DNA from 4 places in the Peribacillus sp. NPDC096540 genome. Region 2 is predicted to be linked to each of the others. Evidence: riboswitches for the same ligand, from Rfam matches in the RefSeq annotation. Region 2 holds a riboswitch; each other region holds the start of a gene.

Region 1 (8,768 bases), on a different contig from region 2:
TAAGACTGCATTAAGATTGGCCCCGTCATAATAAAGCTTCCCACCAGCATCGTGGACAAGTTTTGCCATTTCCAAAATATTCTCTTCAAACAATCCTAGCGTATTGGGATTCGTCAGCATTAAAGCCGCCGTATCCGAACCTACCACGCGCTTTAAATCTTCAAGGTCAACTAAGCCATTTTCATCAGATTTTACCGTAATCGTTTCCAGTCCCGCAACAGTGGCGGAAGCTGGATTCGTACCGTGTGCCGAATCAGGAACAATCACTTTCGTCCGTGCTGTATCACCGTTCGCTTCATGGAAGGCGCGAATCATCATTAACCCTGTCCATTCACCATGTGCACCTGCTGCTGGCTGTAAAGTCACTTGATCCATCCCTGTGATTTCTGTTAAATGTTCTTGCAAGTCAAATAATAGTTCCAAGGCTCCCTGCACAGTCGCCGGATCTTGATATGGATGGATATGGGCGAAACCGTTAAAACGCGCCACATTTTCATTTATTTTCGGGTTATACTTCATCGTACAAGAACCGAGTGGATAAAAGCCCGAATCCACCCCGTGATTCCGTTTGGATAAAGCCGTATAATGACGCATGATATCTAATTCCGATACTTCTGGAAGCTCAGCCTCTTCTTGACGGATGTACTCGGCAGGAAAAATCTCTTCAAGCGAAATTTTTTCAACATCCATTTCCGGTAGACTGTACCCGATTCGACCGGACGTACTGATTTCAAAAATGAGTGATTGATCTTGATTATTCATGTTGATCCCCCAATTCCTGCGCAAGTGCATCAATTTCTTCTTTTGTTCTAAGTTCTGTTACAGCCACAAGCATATGGTCTTTCAACTGTGGATAAACAGTCCCTAAGTCGAAGCCGCCGATCATTTCTTTATCAAAAAGACTTTGATTAATTTCTTGGTAAGGAGCCGGCAATTTAATGACAAATTCATTAAACGAAGGTCCTTCAAACACCACTTCTATTCCTTTTTCCTTTAAAGCTTTTTTCGCATAATAGGCTTTTTGAATATTATTAACAGCCATTTCTTTGACACCCTTTTTCCCAAGTGCGGTCATCGCAACAGAAGCTGCTAAAGCATTCAACGCCTGATTGGAACAGATATTGGATGTTGCCTTGTCACGACGAATGTGTTGCTCACGAGCTTGAAGTGTCAGTACAAATCCCCGTTTACCATCTTCATCCACTGTTTGCCCGACGAGACGACCTGGCACTTTTCGAACAAGTTTGTTCGTGACCGCAAAGTATCCGCAATGAGGTCCGCCAAAAGCTGCTGGAATACCGAATGGCTGAGCATCGCCTGTTACGATATCAGCTCCAAGGGCACCTGGGGGTGTCAATGCACCTAGTGCAAGAGGGTTACTCGAAACGATAAACATGGATTTCACATCATGAATGATTTCTTCCATTTCTTTCAACGGTTCAATACGTCCAAAGAAGTTTGGATATTGGACAATGACTCCCGCAATATCATCTTTTGCCAATTCCTTTAAGGCGGCTAGATCTGTCACACCATCTTTAAATGGAATTTCAATGACTTCTACTCGCTGACCTTTCGCATACGTCTTAACGACTTCCCTTGATTCAGGATGTACTGCAGCTGAAATGAGAATTTTCTTACGTCGTGTATGACCGGATGCAAGCATCGCTGCTTCCGCTAATGCCGTCCCTCCGTCATACATGGAGGAGTTAGCTACATCCATTCCGGTCATTTCACAAATCATCGTTTGATATTCAAAAATGGCCTGAAGCTCCCCCTGTGAAATTTCCGGCTGATAAGGAGTGTAGGCTGTATAAAACTCCGAACGGGATAGAACGTGATCGACGATGACCGGTGAATAATGGTCATACACGCCCGCACCAAGAAAGGAAGCATAGTTTTTAAGATCAGCATTCTTGGCCGCAAGTTTTGATAATTCTTTCATTAAGGCTGGCTCTGATTTAGCTGGTTTAATGTCATATTCGCCTTGAAAACGGACACTTTCAGGAATATCGTTGAAAAGGTTCTCAACAGAAGGGACCCCTATTACCTCCAGCATTTGTTGTTTATCCTGCTCTGTCATGGGTAAGTAACGATGTTTCATCTTAATGACCATTCCTCTCTATTTACGTGGTTTTTTATAAAAAGGTGTTTGTATAATAACGGCTTTCAATCGTTTTGAACGAATTTCCACTTCGACTTCCAAATCCATCACCGAATAGTCTTTATCGATAAGTACCAATCCTACATTTTTCTTCAAGGTTGGTGATTGAGTGCCAGTCGTAACTTCACCAATGACTTTATCCCCACTGTATACCTTATAACCATGACGAGGAATGCCTCGGTCAATCATTTCAATTCCGACAAGCTTACGTGGTGCCCCATTTTCCTTTTGTTCAGCTAGAACGGCTTTCCCGAAAAAGTCGGCTTCCTTATCCACTTTAACCGCAAAACCAATCCCGGCTTCAATTGGGGTAATATCCGGTGAAAGCTCCTGTCCATAAAGCGGAAGTTTAGCTTCAAAGCGGAGTGTGTCACGTGCCCCTAAACCTATCGGCTGTATCCCTTCTTCTTTTCCTGCATCAAGAATAGCTCTCCAAAGGGCCGGGCCATTTTCACTGCGGCTATATATTTCAAAACCATCTTCACCCGTATATCCTGTACGTGAAACGATCGTGGAAAGCCCATTTATCAGGACATTTTCCTTGAATTTAAAAAAGCCAATTTCACTCAAAAGTGTATCATTAGATAGTTTTTGTAATATTTTCTCTGCAAGAGGTCCCTGCAATGCCAACTGTGTATAATCGCTTGATACATTCGAAAGTTGGACATCCTCTGAACAATTAGCTTGAAGCCAGTTAAAATCTTTTTCTGTATTGGCGGCATTGACCACGAGCAGATAGTCATCTTCTGCTCTTTTATAAATGATAAGATCGTCAACCGTACCGCCGTTTTCATAACACATAGCCGTATAAATTGCACCACCCTGTTTTAGCTTTGATACATCATTGGTCATCATTTTTTGTAAAAAGGAAAGACTCCCTGGTCCCTTTACATCAACCTCACCCATATGGGAGACATCAAATAAGCCAGCTTTTGTACGAACTGCTTCATGTTCGTCCTTGATACCCGAAAATTGAACAGGAAGTTCCCAGCCGCCAAAATCGATTGTTTTTCCTCCGCATTCACGATAAACCTCAAATAGTGGCGTTCTTTTTAAATTGGTCAAAAAATGACCCCCCTTATATTTTTTAAATGTACTTTGCTTTCTTTTCTAAAATCTTCTTTCCATTCAATCAGATCTTCTTATACTTCTCATCCTGTTCATAATGAGGAAAAAAGGGCACAAAAAAGGACAGAGAAAGCCCTATAGAGCTTTTTCTCTGTCCTGAAACCTGAAAGTTTACCTATATAATAGGTTTTCCCCTTTGGTGGCCGTCCTGCAACGAGCGGCGCTCTCCAGAGTTGCGTCCAATAAGAGTTCTTTTGCCTGAGAGATTCACTGCTAAGTTTGCTCCTTCGGCGCTACATTCGTAGTCTCTCCCCTTATCTTCACCCGCATATAAATGTGTCTCCACCAATTAGGAAAGTAAATAATTCCTACTGATAGTTAGTAAAACCTCTGTGCATTTACAAAATGCGTTCTCTACCAACTCTCCTTAAAACTTCGGGGAACTTAATGAATGATCTCTAGTCTGTTAATCTGGGATAAAGTAGGAGCCGGTTGCCCATACTATTAAAAACGCTACATTCAGAAAAATGGACGCTTCTTTTAAGCGTTTGGGAAATTGGAATTTTCTAAATATACTTACATCCTACCTTAAGAAACTTTTCTCTGCAATATCTTTTTACAGAGAAATATTTTTCTTACTACACATATAAAATGTTCGGGTTTCAACCCTAAATAAGAAAATTATGATTTTAGAAGGAGTAGTTTCAATGAAAATTAATATATCCTTCAGTTCTGATTGGAATGACGGGTTTCTACAAAAGATGGAAAATGACGGTCCATGGGGAAATTGGGAGCTTTATAAATTGGCTGTTCAAATGGAAGAAAACCTCATTATTCCTGATTTTGAAGGTTTACAGGCACCCAAGCATCTTCCACAGCTCACCCCGCTTCCCCACCAATTGGAAGCAGCAAAGCAGGTAGTTGAAAAGATGAATGGAAAAGCCATTTTAGCTGATGAAGTAGGTCTCGGTAAAACAATCGAAGCTGGCTTGATTCTAAAAGAATACATGATCCGAGGTCTTGTTAAAAAAGTATTAATCCTTGTACCCGCTTCACTTGTAAGTCAATGGTCTTTTGAATTGAATACCAAGTTTCATATTCCGGCTGTTGTTCAAAGAAAAAGTTATGTGTGGGAATCATGCGATGTTGTTATATCATCCATTGATACAGCGAAACGCGCTCCGCATCGAGATATCATTTTTAATCAGGAATATGACTTTATCATTATTGATGAAGCTCATAAACTTAAAAATAATAAAACGAAGAACTATGAATTTGTCCAAAATCTGAAAAAGAAATTTTGTTTACTGCTGACAGCTACGCCAATTCAAAATAAAGTCGAAGAAATTTTCCATCTAGTTTCGTTATTAAAACCGGGGCACCTGGGAAATGCAACACTCTTTTCTGAGAAATATAAAGGCAAAGGCCGTAATATTATTGAGGATGAGCATCTAAAGGAACTCGTCAATACTGTAATGATTCGGAACCGACGGGCTGATACTGGAATTGAATGGACCAAAAGGCAGGTGGAAACAATCATCATTGAATTTTCTCCAACTGAACAAGCCTTGTACGACGCTGTTTCCAAATTTAAGCCTGTTTCAGATAGGGCGAAGGGAAGTTCTTTTTCAGCACTCACGCTCCAAAGAGAAGCATGCAGCAGCAGAGAAGCCGTTTTTTATACATTGAAAAACATGAAAGCCAAATATGAACAGCCTTCCCCTGACTTCTTAGCAAAGCTGGATGAGCTGTTTGAGAAGGTAAATGAAACGGTACAAAACTCCAAGGCTGAAAAAGCTTTAGAACTCATCAAGAAAATTGATGACAAAGTGATTATTTTTACGGAATACAGAGCTACTCAGCTATATTTACAGTGGTATTTACAACAGAATGGAATTTCCTCGGTTCCTTTCCGCGGCGGATTTAAGCGTGGAAAAAAAGACTGGATGAGAGAATTATTCCAAAAGCAGATTCAGGTTTTAATTGCTACCGAAGCTGGTGGGGAAGGAATAAACCTTCAATTTTGCCACCACTTGATTAATTTTGACCTGCCATGGAATCCAATGAGACTTGAACAAAGAATTGGACGGATTCACCGACTTGGTCAGGAAGAAGATGTCATGATTTATAACTTTGCAACGAAAAATACAGTTGAAGAACATATTTTGAAATTATTATATGAAAAAATCCATTTGTTTGAAAAAGTAATTGGTGAATTGGATGATATTTTAACGAAGCTGGATATTAGCAACATCGAAGAATATTTAATTGACGTGGTCGGTGAGTCAAGAACAGAGGGTGAAATGAAAATTAAGATGGATAATTTTTCATCCATGATTCAATTCGCTCAAGCTATGAAGGAAGGTGAGATTCATGCAGCAACAGGAAATTCATAATTTTTTAATAACTTTCTTTGAAGCTAATGATTGTGAAGTACTAGAAAATACCCCATCCCATATTACTGTTCAACTGACGATTGAAATGGATAAAGAGTTAATGAACCGTCCCTTTTATTGGCATTATCTCGAAAAAACGGGCGGGATTCCAAACCCAGCACAGATTACTTTCATTACCGATCCTGAACAGGCTCCACCCAATATGAAAGGAGAACGAATTCACTTTGGTTCGCCCCGTCTCCGTCAAATTATCGAATCAACAAAAAGGCTGGCTGGATATACTAGACTTTTCGAGGATACACTTCCATCAAATGGCGGGCATAATCCATTGTTTCCCTGGCTAACACTAAATGTGAAAATATCTTATCAATGTGATCGAAAAAAAGATATCTTTATGTCTGTCGGATTGAATTTAATCTCCGGAGAGATCATGGAAGGATTTCACAATCGTGTTTTACCGGTTAAGGTCACACCGAAGATACCGGATTACTCCTTCACCCTCTCACCGTTAATCATGCCAAAAAGTGGGTTAGCAAGACTTGATACATATATCCGAACCAGTTTCGAGAACGATGACCATTCTTGGGCGGAAGAAGCCATAGAGCGCTGGCAGAATGACTTAAATTTATTGGAGCATTTTTATAAGGATATGGATGAAAAAAGCGAAAGTTATTTCACTGAAAAACAGGCATTACAGGCCCAATATGAACCAAATATTCTAATATCAATCATCAATGGCGGTTTATTTTACTTATCAGATAGAGCGTTAGGATAAATGGATTTTTTTCAAAAATGACTTCTCTACTACAAATGCCTAGCTATATTTGCCTGACTAAACAAAAAAACAGATGTCCCAAAGCTTAGGACATCTGTTTTATTTTTTGATTTTTTTTCTTACAAACATCGACAAAGCGAAAGGGACAATACCAAACCAGTGGGACACACCATGACTTTTATCCTCTTTCCGATGACGGCGTTTTTCTTTCCGTTCTTTCTTGGTCAAATTAAAATATTCGACAAGCTGCTGTGTAAGATATTTGATATAAGCATTTGTAGACATACAATATCACCCTTTAATAAAGCATGCCCCGTTTATGCTTCTTTTATTCTTTCAAGTTTACCCGAGATGGTTACTATTTGGATCTGCTTGTTGTATCATGGTAAGCTCTGACTTTTCATATAGGCAACCCTATCATTGAAAAAATCATTCCGTTCGATATCCTCATACTCAGTTAGCCAAAAACGGTTTTCATCCTTCCTGAATCCCTTCTCCACTTGTTACTGACATAGTTATCACAATGGAGTATTTTCAATCTACTAATTCCATATCACTGAATCCGCACCTCAGGTTGACTTCATCCGTGTTACACTGACTGTTTTTCTATCCATTCTATAACTCTACCTAATTCTTTGTCATATTGAATAATGATTCTACCAACTCGGTTATTTTTAGTCGAGGAAGCAAATTCGATAAAGGCATAACGTGCATCTTGTTTCGTTAATATATAATGGACATCACCATTGGGATATGAGATATCCCCCTGAAGGTTCTTCGGTATCTCTTCACCCCACTCAGCTGTCACCTCATTAACGGCTAGATGCACTAGATGATCGGCTACAAGCGTTTCTTCCACTTCTTTATAAAATTTTTTATCGATGATAAATTGATCGATCATTAATATCGTGAACATGATAAAAACACTCGCTACAATCATGACCATCGGGAAAACGACCCCTTTTTGATTATTCATCATCTTTCGACTCACTTTTAAAGAAAGGATGAAACCTACGAATAACAGTATTTCCCGCGTTATCCGTTATATTTAACACAATGACGTTACCATCCTTCTCAACCTGGAATTTTGAAATGTTCTGCAGGATGACCTCATGACCTTTTCCATTCACTCGCCTGCGGAGCTTATCCTCATATTGTTCAATAAAAGATAACTGGTCACCTGAAAGTAAATATAATTTATTATCTATTACATCCTGACTTTTAGCACCCCTGACCTCCTGTTGCATTTGCATCGTAAAGATTTCCCACTCTTTAGGATGCAATTTGTCTTTTGATTCTAACTGGGTGTGAATAATTGAAAAAAGTTGTAAGATGAAAATAGATGTGGTCATTAATATCATTAAAGAAAAAAGCATTTCAATTATTGTAAAGCCATCATTTTTTCGCAGCATCACAAATGGATTCTGATTTACCGACTGCATTTTCATATCGTACACATCCTTCAATCATACCTGGAAAATCCCTCTGGTCCTTCCATGTTAGTTCATACAATCTTTTCTGGAAATGGATTTCCTGGTCGACAGCATTTACCTCCCCATCCATGAAAGCGGTCAATCTTTCATATAACAAATAGTGGGCTTCTGTTCTTAAGACAACATTTTTCCGATTGGTCATTATCTCCTCCAGTATCGGCAGAATCGAAATGACCAAGAATATACATAAAGAAAAAGCGGCTATCATTTCTAAGTAGACATAACCTCTACTGTTTCTCAATCCTAAACCTCCCTTTACCGATATTAAGGACTAACTTGTACTTCCCTTTTGTCGTATCAATCATCATCGTCCCTGCTTTTGAAGCATTTCCATACTGATTAAAATGAAACGAAAGTCCTAATGTTCCACTTAAGAACTGTATATCCTTTGGTATGCTCCTCTCAAGCACAACCCCCTCCTTATAGGATGTTACCGTGTAAATCCTATTCGTATTATCCATATGAAGGTAAATCAGACTTTCATGGCTGATGGCATACTGCTGCGCATAGAAAATGTCCTCTTTCAGTTGAGAAATGAATATCCTATTTTCCATTCCTTTAATGAAGCTTGGATATAAATTTAGACCGATGCCACTTAGCAGTACAAAAATAACGAGGACGACGAGGGTTTCTGACAGTGTATAACCTCCACAGGAAGGCCGCACAATCAATTTGCTGCTACTCAATTACCGTAACCTTTCCCTTGTTATCCAGACTAATACCATCCCCATTCGGGCATGATTTTTGTTTAAGGTACCCTTGACTTTCCAATTCATCAATATTCGCAGGAAGTTTGCCATTATCTATTTCATAGGCTTGAACCTGTGCTTGAGCCATCTTAACAAACGCTTCACATCCTTTAGAGTGAATCGTCG
Region 2 (4,371 bases):
CTTAATTTCCCGCTGCCTTCCTCTGATTCGACTGATCTACCTCCGTTTTCCGCATCCTATAAATCGTAATCAGCATAATAAACCAAACAGGAGTTACGAACAAGGCAACACGAGTATCTTCCGAAAGTGCAAGCACAACAAGTACGAACGCTAGGAAAGTAAGGATCAAGTAATTAGAAATTGGATAAAGTGGTAATTTAAATTTGTTCATTTTCGCTAGATCTGGCCTTGTTTTGCGGTATTTTAAATGACTGATGACAGTAACTCCCCAAATAAAGATGAAACATACTGTAGAAATACTTGTAATTAACGTAAATACTCCCTCTGGCATTAAATAGTTCAAAACAACGGAAATTAGAATGACGACAGTTGAAAAGGCCAATGCATTGGAAGGTACTTTACGGGCATTAAGTTTTGCAAATGGCACAGGTGCATTTTTATCTTTGGCAGTGAGTATACCATCCGGCTTGTACTGAAGATTGCGCTGTTACATGCCGAAGCAGCCGATGTTAGGACGACAAAATTGACGATGCCAGCAGCCGCAGCGATACCAACAGCCACGAATACTTGGACGAATGGGCTTTCCGATGGGATGATTGCGTTCCACGGATAAACACTCATAATGACAATAAGTGCACCAATGTAGAAAATTATAATCCGAATAGGAATATTATTGATTGCTTTTGGGATAACTTTTTCTGGATTTTCTGTTTCACCTGCTGTAAGTCCTACAAGTTCAATACCAACAAACGCAAACACTACCATCTGGAATGAGAGGATAAAGCCATTTATTCCATTTGGGAACATACCTTCGTGACTCCATAGATTCGTGAAACTGGCTGCGCCTGAATCTGTGGAAAAGCCTTTAATAATCATGAAAATACCGATAACAATGAGTGCTAAAATAGCGACGACTTTAATTAATGCGAACCAGAATTCCATTTCGCCAAAAAGTTTTACGGTTGCAAGATTCATAAATAGCAAAATGACAAGCGCAAATAATCCTGGCATCCACTGTGGTACGGAGGGAAACCAATACTGGGTATAAAGACCAACTGCTGTTAAGTCTGCCATTGCAATTGAAATCCAGCAAAATCAATAGGTCCACCCAGTTAAAAATGCTGCCATATTACCTAAATATTCTCTACAAAGTCAACAAAAGAATGATAGTTCAAATTGGATAAGAGTAATTCTCCAAGTGCGCCCATGATTAAAAAGCAAATGACGCCTGTAATCATGTAAGCAAATAAAATTGATGGTCCTGCTAAATGAATAGATTTTCCTGCCCCAAGAAATAATCCCGTTCCGATTGCCCCACCAATAGCGATGAGTTGTACATGTCTGTTTTTTAGGCCTCTCTCCAGCTTTTGTTCCTGCATATGATTTCCCACTTTCTAGTTTTATAGGCTATTTGTGATTTTTTCCTGACTAAAGGGTCAGTCCTTCAATGAGTTAAATAATTAGCGTACTGGGAGAATGACCCCACTCATGTAAGCGCTTTCTTTAATAATAGATTTTTTTACAAAATAGATTCATATTCTGTCCCCTTTTTTAATTTTTTTTCTAATCTACCAATCTTTTTGAAAAAAACATTGTGCGTTAATCGTTGAAATCAAAGATTGACTCTTTTTTTAACAGATTTCAATGCACACTCCTCTCTTTTTCCTTTTTTTATCTTTCCAAATACAAAAAAGGACAGAGGAAAGATAGGGGTTTTCCTATCTTCCTCTGTCCTTTTACCTGAGAGTTTAACTCCTTCGGTGGCCTATGGCTCTCTCCAGAGACGCGTCCAATTGTAGTCCATTTACCTGAGAGATTAGTTCCCTGCTTTTTAGGGTTTGCTCCTTCGGTGCTAAACAACGTTTAGTCTCTCCCACAATCATCATCCGCTGATATAAAGTTGCTTTAATAGTTGTATATTAACGGGTTTTAATGGAAATTTCAATAACTATCTGAAAAATCATTATTTTCTGAAATTTAAACATAGACGATATTGATTTTTCTAACAGTTCATAAATTAAAAGTTATTAAATTGCAAAATCAAATTTGTTGAATCGTAGGTGTAAACCGATCCACTTTTGAACGGATGCTGAGAAAAACGAAGGATTTAGGCATTTTGCCCATTGAAAATACGTCTAAATCTAAAGATGGGAAAGGACATAATGTCTATATTTTTAACACAATTGATGTATGGAAAAAGAGAAAATTGACGTATTGCGAGACTCGCGAGAATCCTTGCAACAGTATAGATTGCTTAGAGGCACCCTCCTTCTCTTCTTTAGCAACTTCCTCTTTGTCCCAACCACTTGCTATATTAGCAATGAGGATAATTGCTAGAACCCATACCCACCACTTCTTTGGCTTCTTTAGCTTGATTTTCTTTTCCTTACTCATTTTAGTTCATACCCCCTTTACAGTTCAGACGGACGATTGTAAACAGAAATAGAATAACCTCGACTTTCAATATTTAACGCTAGATTTTTACCCATTACGGCTAAACCTATCACACCGATTTGTTGTTTTGCCATGGTCCATTCGTCCCTTTTTAATTATTAGAATCAAGCTTAGCTACTTTGAAATCAAACTTTAAATCTCATCTCTAGTTATACAATAATAAACCTTATTGATCCAAATTATTTACTTGGATATACGTTACTCCGGTTCTTTCTTCTCTTTTCAAAGCCTGGTTTTCTAGGTAGATAAACACATATTCTTCTTGTAAGATTTAACTCCCGGCTGATAAACGGATTCAATATTATAAAACAAAAAGGAAAGGAGATTCACGTTTTCATCTAAAACTGTATTTCTAATGCAGTTGGTTGACTGGATTAAGCATTATCAATGTACCCATATTGTCTACTGGAAACCATGTGTGAATTTACTAGATGCTGAAGATATTGAGTTTTTGCCCAACATATGAAGCAGTCTGATAAAACTGATGTTGCAGAATGGATTGCTAAACTAATAGTTGGACTTACAGAATCCCGTTTAATTATCTAGTGGTGATTGAGTGCCCTAACATATTTCAGATTATGAAATGGTATTAACCCCCTCCCTTACAGGGAGAATGCTTGATCACCCTAATAATGACAATAATTTCTAAATTTAGTTCTTGTTTTTCGCCTAGATCATTTCTTTGATTTTCTCTCTAAACTTCTCATTCGTGAAAATATCCTGCGTGGTTGTTAAGTGTCATGACGCTGAAATCACGCGGGAACTGGAGTCTGCGGGCAATGTAGTGGCTTACTTCAACGGGCATAATCATGCAGGCAATTATGGTGAGAAAAACGGAATCAAATATGTGAATTTCCAAGGCATGTTGGATACACCCGATACCAATGCGTACTCTGTAATCCAAGCGTTCAAGGATCGCTTAGAGATTGATGGTTTTGGCCGGGAGCCGGACCGCATAATCAAGGTAAATACTATCCATAAACACGATCAAGAGCAAAATAAAAATGACCATCATTAATAGATAGTATCGTTTTCTAGAACTAAAACAAACCAAAGAGGCGAGCGGAAATCCGTTTGCCTCTTTGGTTTGTTTATCCTAGCTTTTTAAAAAGATAATATTCATTATCTTCTTTATAATCTTAATGTAATCTTTCTCTTTGGTTGCATGAAAAAAAACAATATCAAACCTATAGATATCATTGATTTTGGTACAGAACTTATTGAGGATAATGCACTCATGATTTTTCAATGTTGGCATCATGGATTCTCCAGCTACGACAATAGGAACAAAAATATGTGTTCTAATGGTGAAGGCCAAAACAACTGCAATTACAATTGCTTTAATCCATGATTCTTTGTTTTTCATTAAATTTCTTCTTTTTCTCATTTTTATTAACTTTTACCATCGCAAATTATTCCATATATTACACGTGCGGCTATTGAGAGCGTAAAATATCTTGTGTAAATGAATAAATAGAAAAAGGAAGACCTTTAACCTTCTTTCACTAAACTGCCTCGATAGTTAATTAAGGGTATTTTTTCACTTTGATTTGAATGGACGATTTGTGTAATGATCGTATATTCAAAAGGCCGCCAAAAGGCGGCCTTCTTATGGCGCTATCGCACTCGTTAGTTGAAAAACAATGCTTTTTAATTTTGGGTGTTTTCGTTTAGATGGTTTCTATAAGAGGGCATAAGACACTCCTATTAAAAACAAGCAATCAAGAATACAAGAAGGATTAACGCACCTAATAACGACATAAAAAACGTTGTGATTAGCAAGGTATGGCGTAATGGTGACATTATTTTGAAGGCTTTATAGCAAAACAAAATTCCTAACACCAATGCAATAAGAGAGCCTATTTGTCCAAACCTTGTATCCAATTTATCTGTCATAAAAACCAACGCATACAAAAC
Region 3 (8,768 bases), on a different contig from region 2:
ATGAAATAAAGAAAAAGCTGCCTTAAAGACTGCTCCTATCTTAAGCTAACGCACCTGTTAGTTTATGTACATTTCTTCACTATTTTTTCAGCGATATTAACATAAATATCCATTAAAAAATCACCACACCTCTAAGAACTAGAAGTGTGGTGAGATGAATTCAATCAAACTTTACATAATCCCCTTCTTTGATTTGATTCTTTTCAAACCATCCAAGATTCACTTCAATTGCATAATGATAAGAAAGATCTGGATCATAGGTAGGACATTTATCCTTTTTACAAGGCTCCATATCAAGTATTTTTAGAATTTCCCCATCTGAATCAAGAAAAGCAATAGATAAAGGAATTAATGTGTTTTTCATCCAAAAGCCACCATATATTTTTTCTGAAAACACAAATAACATCCCCTCATTTTCGGGTAATTTCCCAACAAACATTAAGCCCTTTTCTATTTTTATTTGAGTATCTGCAACTTGAACGGTTAATCTAGTTTCCCTGTTACCACTGAGTATTTTTATCATTTTTGTTTTTATTCTATTTTTCATGTTTGCTCACCCTCGAGTATTATTATAAGCAGGAAAGAAAATTGATGTCTTTTTAAAGAAGTTCATGAGATTGAAATTTCCTTTTTTCGAAAAAACGTCTTTTCCCCTAATAATAAAAAGGAAGAAAGTTTGAGATAAAACGAAAACAAGAAGAAAAAAATAACTAGGCAAGCTCCTTTTCACTTCTAATACTTATTCTATGGTTTTAAATTTAATACTTTGTTTTCAATAATCACAGCAACAATATATAAAAAGATTTGTTCAACTGAACTGCCCCTTTAGTTCAAAAAGAAGGAAGAATCCCCTTACTTCATATCCAGCAAATTTTGTAAACAAAAAGAGCGTTAACCCTTTTGGTTAACGCTCTAAAATCGATTTAAAATACATTAATAGCTAATACATGAACCTATACGACTATGCCAAGTGTAAATTTCAATATCAATCTTCATTCTCTTCTTCTTCATATAAATCGTGTTCACCAATATAAATAGGGCCGTTTGCATGATTAATTCTGATTGGCCATTCATACAGAACGGATAAACGGCTGGATACATCTCTCCCAAATTTACTCGAATCGGTTTCAAAATCTTGAAACTCTTTTAATAGTTCTTTATAAGACGCACTGTCAAATTGTACATTCATTTCCTGCAACCTCATGAAAGCCATATGTCTAATTTCAAGCTCTGCTGCCTTTTCCATTTCTTCTTCAGTTGCCACTCAGAATTCATTAAGGAATGATTCAATACTCAACTTTATTTAGCCATTGACCATCAGGTTTATCATTTATCTCAAATTAATTGACACCAAGCTCTTTTAATACTGCCGTTTCTCTAGCAGCACCACATGCGAATGCAAGTACAAAGAAACTCTTCTTTCTTTTTATTACGATGCCCCCTGTAACATTTTAAAAAGTCGGCTCATCTATTTATGAATATTTTCATTTGTGGTTATTAAGAATGCTGGCAAATCCTACTGAACCTCATTACATAACCGACCGATATCCTCGACTTCAACAACGACCTCATCCCCCGACTTGATCGGGCAGCTGCCAGATGGTGAACCCGTGGCCAAAATGTCACCTGGCTCAAGTGTCATTACCTGCGAAAGCCAGCTGATTAGATACGGAATGCTTAGAGACATTTCATTGGTATTCCCGTCTTGTACAACGCGGCCGTTTAAAGTGGTCACAATCCGCAAATTTGTAGGATCTACCCCGGTAACGATGCACGGCCCCAAAGGTCCGAACGTATCAAATCCTTTGCCCCGCGTAAACTGTGGATCTTTTTTTGTAAGATCTCTTGCTGTGACGTCATTAAATATCGTACAACCAAACACATAATCAAGCGCATCTTCTTCTTTAATGTTTTTTCCGCGCTTTCCAATTACCAAGGCTACTTCCCCTTCAAGTTCTACTTGGTTGGATAGATCGTTTGGAGGAAGGATAATTTTCTCCTTGTCTGGAATAAGCGCAGATAATGGCTTTAAAAATAGAAATGGTTCTACAAGGTTTGCCTCTCCCCCTGTTTCCTTCGCATGACCTGCATATGTCCAGCCGAAATTAACCACTTTCGAGGGTTTTACAGGTTCCAAAATTTTCACGTCACTATATTTCAGCTCTACCCCGTCATACTTTATTTCCTTGTTGACAAGTTCAGCAAAACTGCTAGACAGTTGTAATATCATCTCATCCTCAACAATACCGTAATGTATCTTGCCCTGTTGATTCTGATAGCGAACTATTTTTTGTGTTTTTTGTAGCACATGCATTATGAATAAACTCCTTTGATGTAAGGTATACTGACCTCAGATAATATAAAACTCGGGTCTCCACATAATCGCAAACGAAGACATCCAACTCCATTATAACCGAAAAGCTCAATGAAATAGAAGTTTAGCTTCCACATACAATTAACTCCCCTTTAGCATTCCCGAAGAGCATTAAGGAAAATCAAAATCAAGGATTCATTTCGGTTTATCATTTTTATAAACGATTAAACTTTATTTAAACCGATATATGTTTTTTATAAACGGTACGACTCTATTTTAAAACTACACTAAATGAATTTAATATCACTGTGGAGCGATTAGTGTCTTTGTCTGGAAAAGGTATGTTTTCACTTTCAGTTAGTTTGCGACTAGCCTTTATTTATAACATTTTGAGAATATTTAGAGTATCAAAATATATTTCAGGCGGGAGCACTACAGACTTATCATAACGGAAAAACACCTTTCTGTCATTCTGTACGTGTCGCTTCGGCATTAAATGGACCGATAACCACGATCTGTACGGCTAACGCCTACATTTTGTAGGTTCTTGTTCCCTTTACGGTTTCACCGCCATACCGAACGAGCCGAAAAGTGAACTTGTTTTTTATTTCTTTATCTGTAGTTTATTTAACTCTACGGTTTGTAATGTTGATTCTACTTTCTTTAGAATTTGCTCTTATCTCTCCTGATGGAAAAGAGTTTATTATGGGAACACTGATCCCTTATTTCTTCTTTTTAACTATTTATTGGATAGCTTCATTCTTATATTTCAGAAATACAAAAATTCCACTAATTATAAGTCTTGTCATATTTATTGTCCTTGTCATTTCTATTTTACCTAGACTTTACATTGCCCAAGAGTATCATATAATAGAAGATCGAAATTTAAAGGATGACTACGCAGTAAGCTATCATACTTACAAAATCATTGGAGAAAAATACAGAGGAAATTCAGTTCAAGTATATAAAAAAGTCTTCCCTTTTACTTATAAACCTCAATCCGAATATAAAGACAGGACAGATCAAGCTGGCGATATTATGATGGAATTATATCGTAAAAATTACAAAATAAAAGATGGGAATACTTTGACTATTGGAGATTTCGAAATCCCATTAAAATAAAAAAGACACCATATTTAATATGGTTCCAGACTGTCGACAAAGTCGACAGCTGTTTTTTTGTATAAAGTTTAGCAACAATATATTGTTTCCTTCTTTCAAATTCACAACTAAATGTGCTAATTAAAAGATGCAAAAACCCAATAGGAAGAGCTTCTTTTTCCACCTTGATAAAGGAATAAATAGAAAGGGCATGTTTTGAAAAAAGATTAATCAAAACATGCCCTTATACTATTTAATTGGATTATTCTTTTATAAAAAAGATTGATCATTTTTGTGTTCCTTAATCAACTAACGCACCTGTTAACTTAAGTACATTCTTTCAAAATTTTGTTTTTATAATAAAGGCTATGTTTAAGAATAATGTTGATTATTTTAAAGTTTTAAAGGAAGTCCGTTATGTGCTTCCTTAATGAATATTTTAAAAGATGGGGGATCACCACTTGAATATCAAATTTGTACCGTACCTATCTAAAAATAACGTCTCACTCTATTCATATATTTTATATACTCTTCCCCAAATTTCTTGATACACCATCTTTCTTCTGAAAGAATAATCCAGTGCGCTGATATTTGGAAAACTATTAATAACCCAAGCAATATCCATGAATGTGTAAGCAATACACAACCCAAGAAGTAAATGAAATATGCAATGTACATAGGATTGCGGGATATTCGATATAACCCGTTTACATTTATCCCATTCATTTTAGGTTTAGCATAATTTACTATAGATACCGCATATAAAACAATTCCTGAAATATAGATTATTAGGCCGATATAAAACCAAACTGAGTCTGTTCTAATTTTGAGTAGTAATAAAAATAATAGAATAAGGGCGGTCGTAATTTGATAAATCCAGAAAGCCACTTTTTCTTTTCCCAATAATGGAGCAAAGAAACCTGCACGTTTAGGCCCCTCTTTACTTATTGCACTCAATAGGCCATACCTTATAAGTATAATTGGTATAACTGTCAAAAATGCATCCATTCTATCCCACCTTTTAGGTCTTTAATTTACAATTGAAGTTTATTGCTACTTATTTATATTACGAATACCCCAAAATATGTAAACTTACATTTATTCCATAATTTAAGAAATCCTCTAGTGTTTGAAACATATTCATCCTCCTCACTTAAATACTTCACAGAGCGATTATTTGTCTCATCTAAATACTCCTTCCAGAAAAAAATATTAAGTAATAAGTTCTACAAATAATAAATAATCCCTTGTTGAACTCCCTGCCCAATAAGTTGTTTAACGTAATCCAAAGCGTGGTTCATCGCCAAGAGATACTCCTAATTTCCAGACACTACTGAAAAACCGGTATCTACTAGGGGAGTAATGCCAGACATATAGTATTCTTTAATACTAAAAAAAGGTGGACATGTTGGTATTGATATAGGGAATAAGTAATCATGGGAGGCACAAACTAGTACTGGCATCCCATTTGTGATAGAACAAAATACTTCCAAGTCGAGTATGCACCTGAGTGAGGCTGAACCTTTGCATATTTGGCACCAAACAGCTTTGTTAAGTGCTCAATAGCTGCTTGTTCTGCCACATCATCAAATTCACATCCGCCATAATAACGTATTCCTGGATAACCCTCTGCATATTTATTCGTCATCACACTTCCCATGGCCTCTAATACATCTTGGCTGACGAAGTTTTCTGATGCGATCAACTCTAGTGTTTGATGTTGCCGTTGCCTTTCGTTTTCAATTGCTTAAAAATGGTTTGATCATTTTTCTGCAAACTCATTCTTATTTCCTCCTTTTTTTAGATAGCTGCTGCCACTTCATATCATGTTCCCTGTTTTTGCACGCAAAAAAGGACAGAAAAGGGTAATGGCAACATTCCCTTCTCTGTCCTTTTACCTGAGAGTTTAACTCTATGCTAAAAAGAGTCTTCCCCTTTGGTGGCGTTTTATAAACGCTCTCTCCAGAGTTGCGTCCCATTGTGGTTCTTTACCTGAGAGATTTGTTCCAAGGTTTTTTTGGAACTTGCTCCTTCAGTGGCTGTCTACATTGCACTCTCCCACAATCGTCATCAGCTATATATTTTTTTGAAACACTCTAAATATTCGCGATTGTACATTATTTACATAAGTATTTTTTATGGTATCGCCTCTTTATTTATACATATTCAGGAAACTAAGAAAAGATAAAACGGAGGAAAATCACTTTATATCAGCAAACGCTTTCAAATTTAACAGACTAATGCTTCTTTATGTAGTTCTGCTCTTGATAATCGCTGATTGCAGCCTGGTTTTTCTCTTTTTCTTTTAAAACATAACTAAGTAAGTCTAATGAGAGGCGCGCTGCCACTTGTCCAGTTATTCCCGTATGATCGTAAGGAGTAGCTACTTCTACCATATCAAAACCGATTACTTCTCCTCTTTTTGCAATTCCATGGAGTAATTCGTTGACTTCATCATAAAGCAGGCCTCCAGGAGAAGGTGTGCCTGTCGCAGGGGCGATCGATGGGTCGAGGCCATCAATGTCCATGGTAATATAATATTTTTCACCTTCTGGAATAAGTTCCAGAACCTGTTCAAATCCCATCTTTCTCATTTGGCGGGGAGACAAGATGACACTTCCGTATTCTCTGGCAGCATCGACATCTTCTTTTTTACTGCTGCTGATTCCACGAATGCCCAATTGGAAAATCTTTTGAACATGATTCATTTCAGATAAGCGGCGGATGCAACTTCCATGTCCAACCCGCATTCCTGAACGGTGATCTGCCCAGTCTAAATGTGCATCAATCTGGATCACATGAAATGGCCCGAGTTCACCCAAGCCCTTTCCTACTGGAATTGTAATGGAATGATCTCCACCTAAAACAACTGGCATTGCACCTTTTGAAACGATTTTTCGAATGGCTATTTCCGTATTATCATGGGATTGCATCATATCCCCATGGACTATGTCTACATCACCGCAATCAACGACTTTCCATTTCGGGCCAAGATAAATGATATCATTTTCAATATCATAGGCACCATCTAACCCGAAACTATATAATGTAGAGCCCTCCCGAATTCCTCTTGGACCCATTCTTGCGCCTGACTTCCATTGTGTTCCCATATCATTTGGAACTCCAATGACAGCTACATCTGCATCTAGCTGGTCTAGATCAGGACATACGGGATATTTCCCGAACGTACAGATTCCGGTAAAAGGTAAATTAAGATGTTGTTTTTCATTATTCGACATGAACTTTGCCTCCCACTTGTATTACGTCCTCGTTAATATATAGGCAAGCTTCCTGCCAACCTATAAAACTAGGCAAAACGGAATTGTGTAGTCAATAATGACTACCAGGAACCAACATATTTTCTGATTACTCGATTCTCCCTAGTAAACGCCACGGAGAAAGAGCGCGTGGAATATAATACATATACTGTAAAATATTATTATTTTCTTGTTAGGTCTTAAATTAGGTCTTAAAAAACAAATCTTGATGAACTAGCACTAGTAAAATAAACAATTAGGCTGACAGCTTTCTTTCTTTTCCAGCCCATTTACAGAAATAACATTTTAAAATTTTGGTGGATTCAAAAAAATGCTTCCTCTATTATTAGAACTTCTTCGATGTAAGCATTACTCACTCTCTTTTACTCATTTATCTCTACTTCTCAATTTTTAATGATCAAACCACTTGGTTGGTTCCACTTCTAAGTTAATGTTGATTTGTTTTACCTCACTAAACTCATCTAAACCAAAAGTTCCTAATCCACGGCCAATTCCGCTCTGTTTGTAGCCTCCCCACGGGGCTTCATTGTAGGCTAGATTGTAGGCATTAATCCATGTAATTCCGGCCCTTATTTTCTTAATCACTCTTAAAGCCTTTGCACCGTCTTGGGAAAATACACCTGCTGCGAGGCCATATGGGGAATCATTAGCAAGCTGGATGGCTTCCGCTTCATCTTTAAACTTTTGTACAGTCAGTACTGGCCCAAATATTTCTTCCTGAACAATTCTCATGTCCGGTTTGGTATCAACAAATATTGTCGGCTCAACAAAATAGCCCTTTTCAAGCCCATTGCTTGTGATACGCTTGCCGCCGCAGGCTAATGTCGCCCCTTCTTCTATGCCATGTTGAATATATTGGAGTACCTCATTCATATGTGCTTCACTGACAAGGGCACCCATTTCTGTAGAAGGTTGATCACCAGGACCGACTTGGATCTTTTTCGCTTTCTCTATCAGTCTATCGATAAACTTGTCGTGAATGCTCTCTTCAAGCAGCAAACGCGATCCTGCATTACAAACTTGACCTGCATTTACAAAAATCCCATATAAAGCATAATCCACTGCTGTCTCAAAGTCTGCGTCGGCGAAAATGATGTTAGGTGACTTGCCGCCTAGTTCGAGGGCAATGTTCTTAATATTTCCAGCAGCTGTTTTCATGATGCTTCTGCCCGTTGAGGTGCTGCCAGTGAATGAAACCATATCGACTTTATCGCTTTCCGCTATTTCATTTCCTACGGTTCCCCCACCGCCCATCACGAGATTGGCAACGCCATCTGGAATGCCAACTTCTTTGATAATCTCGAACAATTTGGTAGTGGTAACCGGAGTTATCCCGGCTGGTTTAAACACGACCGCATTTCCTGCAGCAAGGGCAGGGGCTATTTTCCAAGCTCCCGTCAGTAAAGGAAAATTCCACGGAGCGATCAGTCCACATACCCCTACCGGCTCTCGAACAACCATAGCCTGTACAGGACCAGAAACAGGATACGTTTGGCCGTCCGGTTTTGTGACTAAACCGGCATAGTAGCGAAAACAATCCGCTGCGTCAGCAATGTCAAACTCTGACTCTTTAAGAGGTTTTCCGGTATTGGCTGTTTCAAGTTGGCTAAGCTCAGATACATTTTCTTCAATCTTCTCCGCTATTTTAAATAAATAGGAAGCCCGTTCCGAAGCCGGTAAGTCCGACCAAATCCCAGAATCAAATGCTAGTCGTGCTGCATCAATAGCCATCTTGGCATCTTCTGCATTTCCGTTGGGAGCCTCTGCAATGATCTTGCCGTTTGCCGGATTTACAATATTTTTCTTCTGTTTACTTAAAGAATCCATCCACTCACCGTTTATAAACATTTTCAACTTATGCAATTTGAAAAACCTCCAGTTCGTTAATCTTACTTTATAGCAATCTCATATCCATAAATAGCTAATTATGTACCCGCAGCAAGTGGGCATACGCATGTTTTCTGTAAAACATGGCGGCCGCCCAATTAAAACTCCCATCAAGCCGGCCGCCGATTCAAAAATTCTAGATCAACATTAATCTAGTTAAATTTTTAAATTAATGTTGTGTTTTTCGC
Region 4 (8,768 bases), on a different contig from region 2:
ATAGTTTACTAATGGCTGTTATTGCCACACTAGCAAATTTGGTGTTTGGGGTCATCGCGTCCTATGTTCTTGTCAAACGGAAATTCGTTGGGAAAAGCTTTATTGATATTCTAGTCATGATTCCGTGGGCCTTGCCTGCAACGGTTATTGGGATGAACTTGATATTCGCATTTAATGAACCTAGCGTTTTTTCTTTCGGTCATATATTAGTAGGAACATTTTGGATTTTACCCCTTGCCTATTTCATTAGACATATTCCACTTGTTGTCCGCTCAACTAACGCCGTTCTGGAGCAGCTTGATGACTCGATTGAGGAAGCAGCAAGAAACTTGGGGGCAAAGTGGTTTTATACCTTCAGAAAGGTCATTTTACCGATTATTATGCCGGGTGTTTTATCAGGGACATTATTAGCCTTTATCGAGTCTGTAGGAGAATTCCCAACCTCAGTCCTATTGTATACGATTTCTAACAGACCTATATCTATTGAAATTATGAATCAGCTTCGGATGTTCAATATGGGGCAGGCTGCTGCCTATGGGATGATTCAAATCACGCTGATTGTTATTGTTCTCTTTATTTCGAACAAGTTTTTTGGAATCAAAGCAGAAAAAGCCTTATAAATCGGGGGTACAAAGATGAGCAAGCTGGATGAATTTATCAAAAATGAAGGTAGTGTTTTTCCAGGAAAAACATATGTAGAAGAGCTTTTAATGCCCGTTTTTAATGATCAAAGAGATTACTTATTTCATGTGATGTTCGATATTCATCGCGCACATGTGATCATGCTTTCAGAACAAAAGATTATTAAAGAAGAAGAAGCAAAAATTATGCTGAAGGGGATTCGGAAAGTGGCTCAAACAGATCTCACTCTCCTGACCTATCAACCTCAATTCGAAGACTTATTTTTCATGATGGAGGCAAAGATTGGCGAAGAAATCGGTCATGAGCTTGCAGGAAAGATTCATATCGGTCGCAGTCGTAATGATATGGGAGTTGCAATGTATCGGCTAGTTTTGAGAGGCCATCTTCTTCAATTAATTGGCTATGCAGACCAATTGAGTGAGTCATTATTAGTGCAAGCTGAAAAGCATATAGAAACCTATATTACCGGTTACACGCATACTCAGCCAGCTCAGCCGACTACATTAGGCCATTACTTTCTAGCCATTTATGATGTACTTCAAAGAGATATTGGACGGTTATGGGCAGCTTATGAAACGGTGAACCAATCCCCTCTGGGAGCGGCCGCATTAACCACAACTGGTTTTCCAATCAGCCGGGATCGTACCGCTGAACTGCTTGGCTTTGAGGCGGTTGTTGAAAATTCCTATGACTCGATTGGAGGGGCCGATTATTTATTAGAAACTGCAACTGCAATTATGACGTGCATGGTCAATACTGGAAGATGGATTCAAGATTTTTTACAGCATGTGACAAGGGAGTTTGGTACATTTTATGTAGCAGATCCTTATGTTCAAGTAAGCAGTATCATGCCGCAAAAAAGAAATCCAGTATCAATTGAACATTCCCGATCGATTGCCAGCAGTGCGTATGGAGATGCGCTTGCCGCAATAAATATGATCCACAATACTCCATTTGGCGATATCGTCGATACGGAAGATGATTTACAACCCCATTTATATCGAGCATTTTCGAATGCAGGCCGTGTCATGAAACTAATGTATGCAGTCATATCAACCTTGAAAGTAAATGAAGAACATACAAAAAAAATGGCCGCAAAATCTAGTATCACGGTTACTGAATTAGCAGATACTCTATCAAGAGATTATGAGATATCATTTAGGAAAGCTCATTCCATAGCTAGTCATATCGCCAAACGGTCGATAAGTGAAGGGAAAGAGTTATATGACTGGGACACAAAAGACATTAACAAGATTATTAATGAATTCGTTTCAGTGAATATAGCAGAAGACGAATGGAAAAAAATCATCTCTCCCGAATATTTTGTGGAGATTAGAAGCATTCAAGGAGGGCCTAGCCCGAAAGAGGTTTCGAGGATGATTGTGAATAGAAAACAAAAACTAGAAAAACAGGTGCAGGAATATAAAGAAATTGTTAAAGCTTTGAATGATAGAAGGAAGGCTTTAGTGGAGTATTGAGGTTGCAGCTTTGGAAAATCCCGTAATCAGAACAAGTGGAAAAGTCAGCATAATGATTAAAGGCCTGGGAGGAAGTTGCCTGGGTTTTTTTAGGTTCATTCCATTTTATTTAAATGTCATCTAACTATTTACAGGGCTAGGGCTCTGATAAATAATGCTGTTGATAATTGAATGTAGCGAACGAATGTTCTAAAATGAAAGAACAGAACGAGAGTGAGGTGTATCGAATGGCTTTGTAAGAGAATATAGTAAAATGACTAGAAAGCTTTAAAATGGAGGATTAGAACAGATGGATGAGAAAAATCAAGAATTATTAGAATCAGATCTCAGCGTTCAAAATTCGGGGGCTTCCTCTGACACAATTCATAGTGACCTTCTTGCAACAAAGGAACTTGTTTATAGCCCTTGCAGGTTTGAGTTCTCACAACCACTAATAGAGGCACAAAACGCTGAATATGGAGCCTATATATTCAAGTTGAATACCCTTTCCATTAGATTTCGTGTGGCTAAAATCACACCTACAAAGGTTGGACAATTTGTGACTTTGTGGGAGAGAATTGGGGATGGAGCGATTCAACCATATGACATATCAGATCCAGTTGATTTGTTTGTTATTAGTACTCGCAAAGGTAATAACTTTGGTCAGTTTGTATTTCCAAAAGCTGTTTTATTTGATCAGAATATAGTATCTAATAAAGGTAAAGGTGGTAAACGAGCAATACGCGTTTACCCACCTTGGGACAAGCCTACTAGCCGTCAGGCACAAAAAACTCAGATATGGCAGCTAAAATATTTCATAGAGATACCTATAAATACACCAATAGACTGTGTTCGTGTTCAAATGCTTTACAGTCCAAATCACGCAAGTCAATTAGAAAAATAATTATGATCTCTATGGATTTGGGAATATGTACAATTGAGTCGTAATAATTTGATGAATTTTCAACATTATCGTTTAACATAGTAAAGAATAAAAGAATCTGCTGATTACCATGACTCATGCTGTCACTCATTACTCATGTACTAAGAGAAAAATAGACGGTAAAGGGAGAAAAACTCCAAAAAAAGAAGTGTGTATCCTTTATGGGGTATGGGATACATAACAATCGAAAGGCTCAGTCTTTTGAACCTTTCGATTGTATAATTTACGGTGCATTTTTAATCCCCAAAAACCACATCAAAGAAGTACTTCATATATCGTTAACAGATTTAGATTATTTTGCGGGATCTAGAACCGAGAGCTTTCTGAATGCGAGACTTACCGTAATCATAACAAAGAAATTCACCACTAAGGCAATGATTCCAACATTCAAATCTTTCGCTGCCTGTGGTAAGGATGGAAACATGGTACCTATTGTTGAATGACTAAGCGTAATGTAGGTTACGATAGCCAATCCGCAGATGATCCCGGAAATTGCTCCATATTTATTAATGGTATTAGTTTTTTTCAGGCTAAAGAGAAGAGACGGAAATAACTGTGTGATAAGACTGTATCCCATGAGAATTAATGCAGACATCGTTTCGCCGCCGTTTAAGGTAAAGTAGACTGCTATTAATGCAATAACAGGAACGAGGAACTTTGCTAATCTTACAACGTTCCGATCGGATACTGCAGGTGCAAATTCCTTATAGACGTTTTTCGCGAGCAGTGTAGCAACACTCATTAAAAGCATGGATCCTGGTACTAATGCGGTCAGCATTCCAGCTCCGCCGATTATGCCTATAAACCATGGATCAAAGGTCTCGATCGAAAGGCGCAGTAATGAGAGGTCTGCATCTGCCCCAACGAGTCCAGGAACTTTCAATATAGCTGTAAATCCTACAAAAAAGACAAATAACAACATGAGCGTATATAACGGGCTGATAATAGCATTTTTACGAAATACTTTCCCGCTGCGCGCCGAATAGACAGCGCTGAAAACTTGGGGCCACATGTAAAAACCAAATACAAGCAATATTACCGTGGAGATAAACCATGAAACACTAAGCCCCTGTTCAGGAAGCTTTAGAAAACCAGGCTTGGCTGCATTTACGGCCTCAAACATCGGTTGAAAACCACCAAAGTAATGAATAGGAAGATAAATTCCTAAGAATCCTATAATCACGATCATCATGATATCTTTAATGACTGCTGTCCAAACTGAGCCGTGTATTCCAGAAATCATAACATAAATGGTAAGGCTGATTGCTCCCATCCAAACCGCGGTAGACATTGAAATTGCTCCATAAGATGCTTCTGAAACAATAATCCCTAATCCTTTAAGTTGCACGACAATCACTGGAATCATCGATACCACACCGACAAGTGCTGCCAGAATTCCTAAACTTGGGCTCTTATACTTGCTTACAAAGAAATCAGATTGAGACATTAGACTATTTTCTTTGGCATATTTCCATATTTCCGGAAGAAGCCAATATGACAATACATAAGACAAAGTAATGTAAATAAGGACGTATAAAGCGGGTGCACCCTTACCATAAGCCCAGCCGCTGCCGCCAAGAAAGGAAAAAGTCGTATAAATTTCTCCAGCCATCAATAGAAAGACGAATATAGCACCAAAACCACGGCCTCCAACTGTCCATTGTTCCAAATTCATGTCTTTTCCTTTTGAAGATCGAATACCTAAAAAGATTGATAAAAGTAAAAATCCTAAAATAATTAAGAGGGAAATATTCATTCCTGGTCACCTTCCCGATTTCTGGGGTCCAACTTATACATAATGCCCAAAATAACGGAAGTAAGGACCACCCACATAGCCATCCAAAACATATTAAAAGGCAACCCTAATACATAAGGTTCTATTCTGTTAACAAAAGGAAGAAATCCTAATATGCCTATAAACGGAACTAGAGTAAGTATATATATAATCTTCATTAATCAAACCCCTCCATTCTATTCTAAATGAAAGTCATTCATATCGACTTAAAGTACCTCACTATTTTAATATAAAATTTACTGTGGATGCAGTATATTTTTAGTAGCACTTCTCTGTGTTAGCAAAATAAACTGAAAAAAGGAAGGGAGTGTCCCTTCCTTTTAATTCCTTCGAACATGAAAAATGGCTACTTCTTTTTCTGATAGTTATAGAGTACGAGTAAAAGAATGAACCAGATTGGCGTCATTAACAGTGATACCCGTGTAGCTTCAGCGAATAGCATAACGATTAGGATGAACAGAAATAATCCTAAAATAACGTAATTGATAAAGGGTGTAAAAGGAGCTTTGAAAGTTGATTGGGCTCTCAAATCCGGACGTTTTTTCGTATATTTGATATGAGAAATCAAGATGATGCTCCAAACCCAAATGAAACAGATGGCACTGATTGTTGTCACTATTGTAAAGGCCTGTTCCGGGATCATTTTGCTTAGCAATGCCCCTAGGGAGACGACGATTGCCGATGTAAACAAGGCATTACTTGGAACAGCATGTTTATTTAATTTTGCTAATTTTGCAGGAGCATCGTTATTATTGCTTAACGTATAAAGCATACGGCTTGTTGAAAATAAACCGCTGTTGCCGGCAGATGCAGCGGATGTTAGGACGACAAAATTGATAATCCCTGCAGCGACTGGTATGCCGATTAGTGTAAAGACTTCTACGAATGGACTGCTTGATGAATCCAGCTGTGTCCAAGGATTGACGCATAAAATGACGAGTATAGCACCTACATAGAAAAGTAAAATTCGGACCGGGATTTTATTGATGGCAGACGGTATATTTTTTTTCGGGTTTGCTGTTTCTGCTGCAGAAACACCAATTAATTCGACCCCTACAAAGGAGAAGACAACCAGTTGTAAGGATAGCAGGAAGCCGGATACGCCGTTCGGGAACATGCCTCCGTGGCTCCAAAGGTTGGTGAGTGAAACGGTTCCCGTGTTTGTTTTAAAGCCAATGACTAACAGGATGATGCCTACAATAATCAAGGCAACAATCGTGATAACCTTAATGAGCGCGAACCAGAATTCAAGTTCTCCAAACAATTTAACGGTCAATAAATTCAATCCTAACAGAATGACCAGGCAGGCAAGAGCCGGTATCCATTGAGGGATATTGAACCAATATTGCATATAGACACCAACCGCGATGATATCGGCCATGGCTGTCATGATCCAACAGAACCAATAGGTCCATCCGGTCACGAATCCAGCCCACGGCCCGATATATTCGGTAGCGAATTCGGTGAATGACGTATAACCTGCGTTGGATAAAAGTAATTCCCCTAAAGCCCTCATAACAAAAAATAAGGCAATCCCTATAATAAGATAGGAAAAGATAATGGATGGACCGGCCAATTGGATGGCTTTACCGGATCCAAGAAATAAACCGGTACCAATGGTTCCTCCTATTGCAATTAATTGTATATGGCGATTTTTTAAATCTCTTTTCAATTCCTGTTTAGCCAATTTGAGCATCTCCCGTTGTTTTTCATCTTAGTCGTGTGGAGCGTGATTCTATATTCCGTATAGCTCGTTTTTTCACCTCGCTTATGCCATTAAATGGCAATATCTTGGATTTTAGACAATAAAAAAAGAGATTGGATACTACCAATCTCGTCAGGTTAAAGAATAACAATTCATCATTCGTTACTCTTCTGTCCTTTTGCCTGAGATTGTGAATCCTTCGGCGCTGTACTATGTACAGTCTCTCCAGAAGCTGCTCCTGCTATAGTGTGATCCATAGCATTCAACGCTTACTAGTATGCGGTTGTAATAAATGTCCGTCTGTGGAAGAAATGAATCTTCTTTCGGTCATTTGTCATTATATTTAAATAACAATAATATAATATTGGAATTCTATCATTGTTTATTCTATAGGTCAATATGGAATTGGAAAGTTAGGCCGTCATTCTTGGTATTTCACAATATTATAGGCTTTCTAGTTGTTTTTTTCTATACAATCCATGCCATAGGAACTGGCACTTTAATCGCGGTTATTATCTGAATAGCGTGATAAATTTTAGCTGAAAAGGTGAAAGGAATTATGGAGATAAAAACAGTATCAATTATTGGATTAGGAGCACTGGGCATTTTATATGGACAACATTTATCAAAGGAAATGCCAACCTTATGACCATGTTTTTTTAGTTTATTAAAAGTGCAGGCGATTGAAACAGTAGTCCTATTGATGAGCATAGAAAATTTTATTGTTAATAACAATAGCGTATTTTGCGATATAAAACCAATCCATAATCAGTTAAAAGTGAACTATAAACTGGAATGCAAAACCTTCATCGTAATTATAATGGAAAATGGAGATTCATTCCGTTAAGAATGAATCCGCAAATAAAAGCTGAATTGAGATCATAAAAAAGGTGTCAGGCATCCTCTTGGGTTTATGTCCCCAAAGATCCCTGACAATATTAATGAGGAAATTAAACTTTTACCACACGTTTATAGCCAACCTCGCTGAATAATGGATTTGCAGGAAGTACAAACATTTCATCATCTAAGTCTAGTTGTATCGGATGAGAGAAAATATCTCCGTTATATACGAATGAGTGATATTCACCAAACTCACCACATGGATCTACATCCTCTGGTAAATCTTTAATAAATTTATGGTCCAGATCTCTTCCTAAAAAAGAAGGATCGAGCTTATCTAAACGAATGCTGACTATTTTCGCTTTATACCCTAAATCAAGAAACTCCTGGACTAGCTGTTTCGGGTTGATTCCGGCTAAAGGAAGGATTAGTTCATAACCATTAGACTCAACTAAGTTCTTTTTGTATTCGATACAATCTTCCAGAAAAAGATCTCCAAATGCAATTTTGGAGATACCTTGATTGCCAAAAAAATTCATGGCGCCAATTAGGCCATTTTCAAAACCTTTTCCATCATATAAAGGATATTGAATTTTGTATAATGGAATTCCAATGGATGCTGCTTGAGCTTGGATCAATTTAAAATCAACCATGTGTCCGGATGTTTCATCATCAGTCGTAACGGTTGTAATTAATGATACGACTTCATATTTGTTTTCTTTTAACAGCTTATGAAGCATATACGTGGAATCTTTGCCACCACTAAAACAAGCTATGATCTTTTCTTTCAACATCAGCCCATCTCCCTTTTGTTCCCGTTTATTTCTAGCGTACTCACTTTAGCTGCGTGAATCAACAAAGAAGGGGGGCGAGTAGAGTGCATACAGTCATCACCTGTTAAGTTTATTGAAATTGTTACGAGTAAATTGGTGGAATTCACGAGTAAAACATGAAAATTCACGAGTTAAGTGTGCTCTATTATATAGAAAAACTATATATCCTACTTTTTAAGGTACGAATGTTGAGTTAAAAGTATGTATTAGATTAATTGAAACCTTTTCGCTAAAGAATGTGTCTACTCCTAAAGATTTTCATAGTATATAACATCCTCTCTACATTATCTGAGAAAGGGGGTTATATTTTGGAAAAGACAAAGCTTACCGGACGGATCGTTACACCTGATGATTCTGAATATGAGCAGGCAAGAATAAATAATAATTTAAGCTTCCCAAAATTCCCAAAGATAATTGTATTTTGTCAGAATACAAAGGATGTACAAAATGCATTGAAGTGGGCGAGGGAGAATCATATACCTTTTCGGGTGAGGAGCGGCCGACATAGCTATGAAAATTTTTCATTAGTAAATGGCGGTCTTATTATTGATGT

The links. Region 2 has a riboswitch for glycine ahead of ACQKMR_RS26900 (amino acid permease). Riboswitches for the same ligand answer to the same signal wherever they lie in the genome.
Region 1: another riboswitch for glycine. It lies ahead of gcvT (glycine cleavage system aminomethyltransferase GcvT); the one in region 2 lies ahead of ACQKMR_RS26900 (amino acid permease).
Region 3: another riboswitch for glycine. It lies ahead of glyA (serine hydroxymethyltransferase); the one in region 2 lies ahead of ACQKMR_RS26900 (amino acid permease).
Region 4: another riboswitch for glycine. It lies ahead of ACQKMR_RS08675 (amino acid permease); the one in region 2 lies ahead of ACQKMR_RS26900 (amino acid permease).

Annotation. Positions count from the first base shown of each region.
Region 1 covers NZ_JBNNTG010000003.1:166,243-175,010, reverse strand. The annotation lists gene gcvPB (aminomethyl-transferring glycine dehydrogenase subunit GcvPB) at 1-762, opposite strand, end outside; gene gcvPA (aminomethyl-transferring glycine dehydrogenase subunit GcvPA) at 755-2,101, opposite strand; gene gcvT (glycine cleavage system aminomethyltransferase GcvT) at 2,120-3,226, opposite strand; glycine riboswitch at 3,379-3,462, opposite strand; glycine riboswitch at 3,466-3,553, opposite strand; gene ACQKMR_RS04740 (DEAD/DEAH box helicase) at 3,937-5,625, shown strand; gene ACQKMR_RS04735 (YqhG family protein) at 5,603-6,400, shown strand; gene ACQKMR_RS04730 (YqzE family protein) at 6,500-6,685, opposite strand; gene comGG (competence type IV pilus minor pilin ComGG) at 6,990-7,376, opposite strand; gene comGF (competence type IV pilus minor pilin ComGF) at 7,369-7,848, opposite strand; gene ACQKMR_RS04715 (hypothetical protein) at 7,796-8,134, opposite strand; gene comGD (competence type IV pilus minor pilin ComGD) at 8,121-8,579, opposite strand; gene comGC (competence type IV pilus major pilin ComGC) at 8,572-8,768, opposite strand, start outside.
Region 2 covers NZ_JBNNTG010000061.1:11,489-15,859, forward strand. The annotation lists partial or broken gene ACQKMR_RS26900 (amino acid permease) at 2-1,379, opposite strand; glycine riboswitch at 1,727-1,783, opposite strand; glycine riboswitch at 1,787-1,886, opposite strand; gene ACQKMR_RS26905 (hypothetical protein) at 2,167-2,394, opposite strand; partial or broken gene ACQKMR_RS26910 (NAD(P)-binding domain-containing protein) at 2,418-2,528, opposite strand; gene ACQKMR_RS26915 (hypothetical protein) at 3,239-3,472, shown strand; gene lepB (signal peptidase I) at 3,551-3,820, opposite strand.
Region 3 covers NZ_JBNNTG010000056.1:6,289-15,056, forward strand. The annotation lists gene ACQKMR_RS26405 (DUF192 domain-containing protein) at 161-547, opposite strand; gene ACQKMR_RS26410 (hypothetical protein) at 986-1,264, opposite strand; gene ACQKMR_RS26415 (fumarylacetoacetate hydrolase family protein) at 1,517-2,314, opposite strand; gene ACQKMR_RS26420 (hypothetical protein) at 2,906-3,436, shown strand; gene ACQKMR_RS26425 (methyltransferase family protein) at 3,905-4,423, opposite strand; partial or broken gene glyA (serine hydroxymethyltransferase) at 4,878-5,197, opposite strand; glycine riboswitch at 5,293-5,386, opposite strand; glycine riboswitch at 5,387-5,486, opposite strand; gene speB (agmatinase) at 5,653-6,654, opposite strand; gene ACQKMR_RS26440 (aldehyde dehydrogenase family protein) at 7,084-8,556, opposite strand; gene ACQKMR_RS26445 (iron-containing alcohol dehydrogenase) at 8,745-8,768, opposite strand, start outside.
Region 4 covers NZ_JBNNTG010000006.1:159,671-168,438, forward strand. The annotation lists gene ACQKMR_RS08650 (ABC transporter permease) at 1-620, shown strand, start outside; gene argH (argininosuccinate lyase) at 636-2,120, shown strand; gene ACQKMR_RS08660 (MepB family protein) at 2,410-3,003, shown strand; gene ACQKMR_RS08665 (sodium:solute symporter family protein) at 3,335-4,798, opposite strand; gene ACQKMR_RS08670 (DUF3311 domain-containing protein) at 4,795-4,995, opposite strand; gene ACQKMR_RS08675 (amino acid permease) at 5,184-6,524, opposite strand; glycine riboswitch at 6,703-6,781, opposite strand; gene ACQKMR_RS08680 (hypothetical protein) at 7,493-8,176, opposite strand; gene ACQKMR_RS08685 (FAD-binding oxidoreductase) at 8,524-8,768, shown strand, end outside.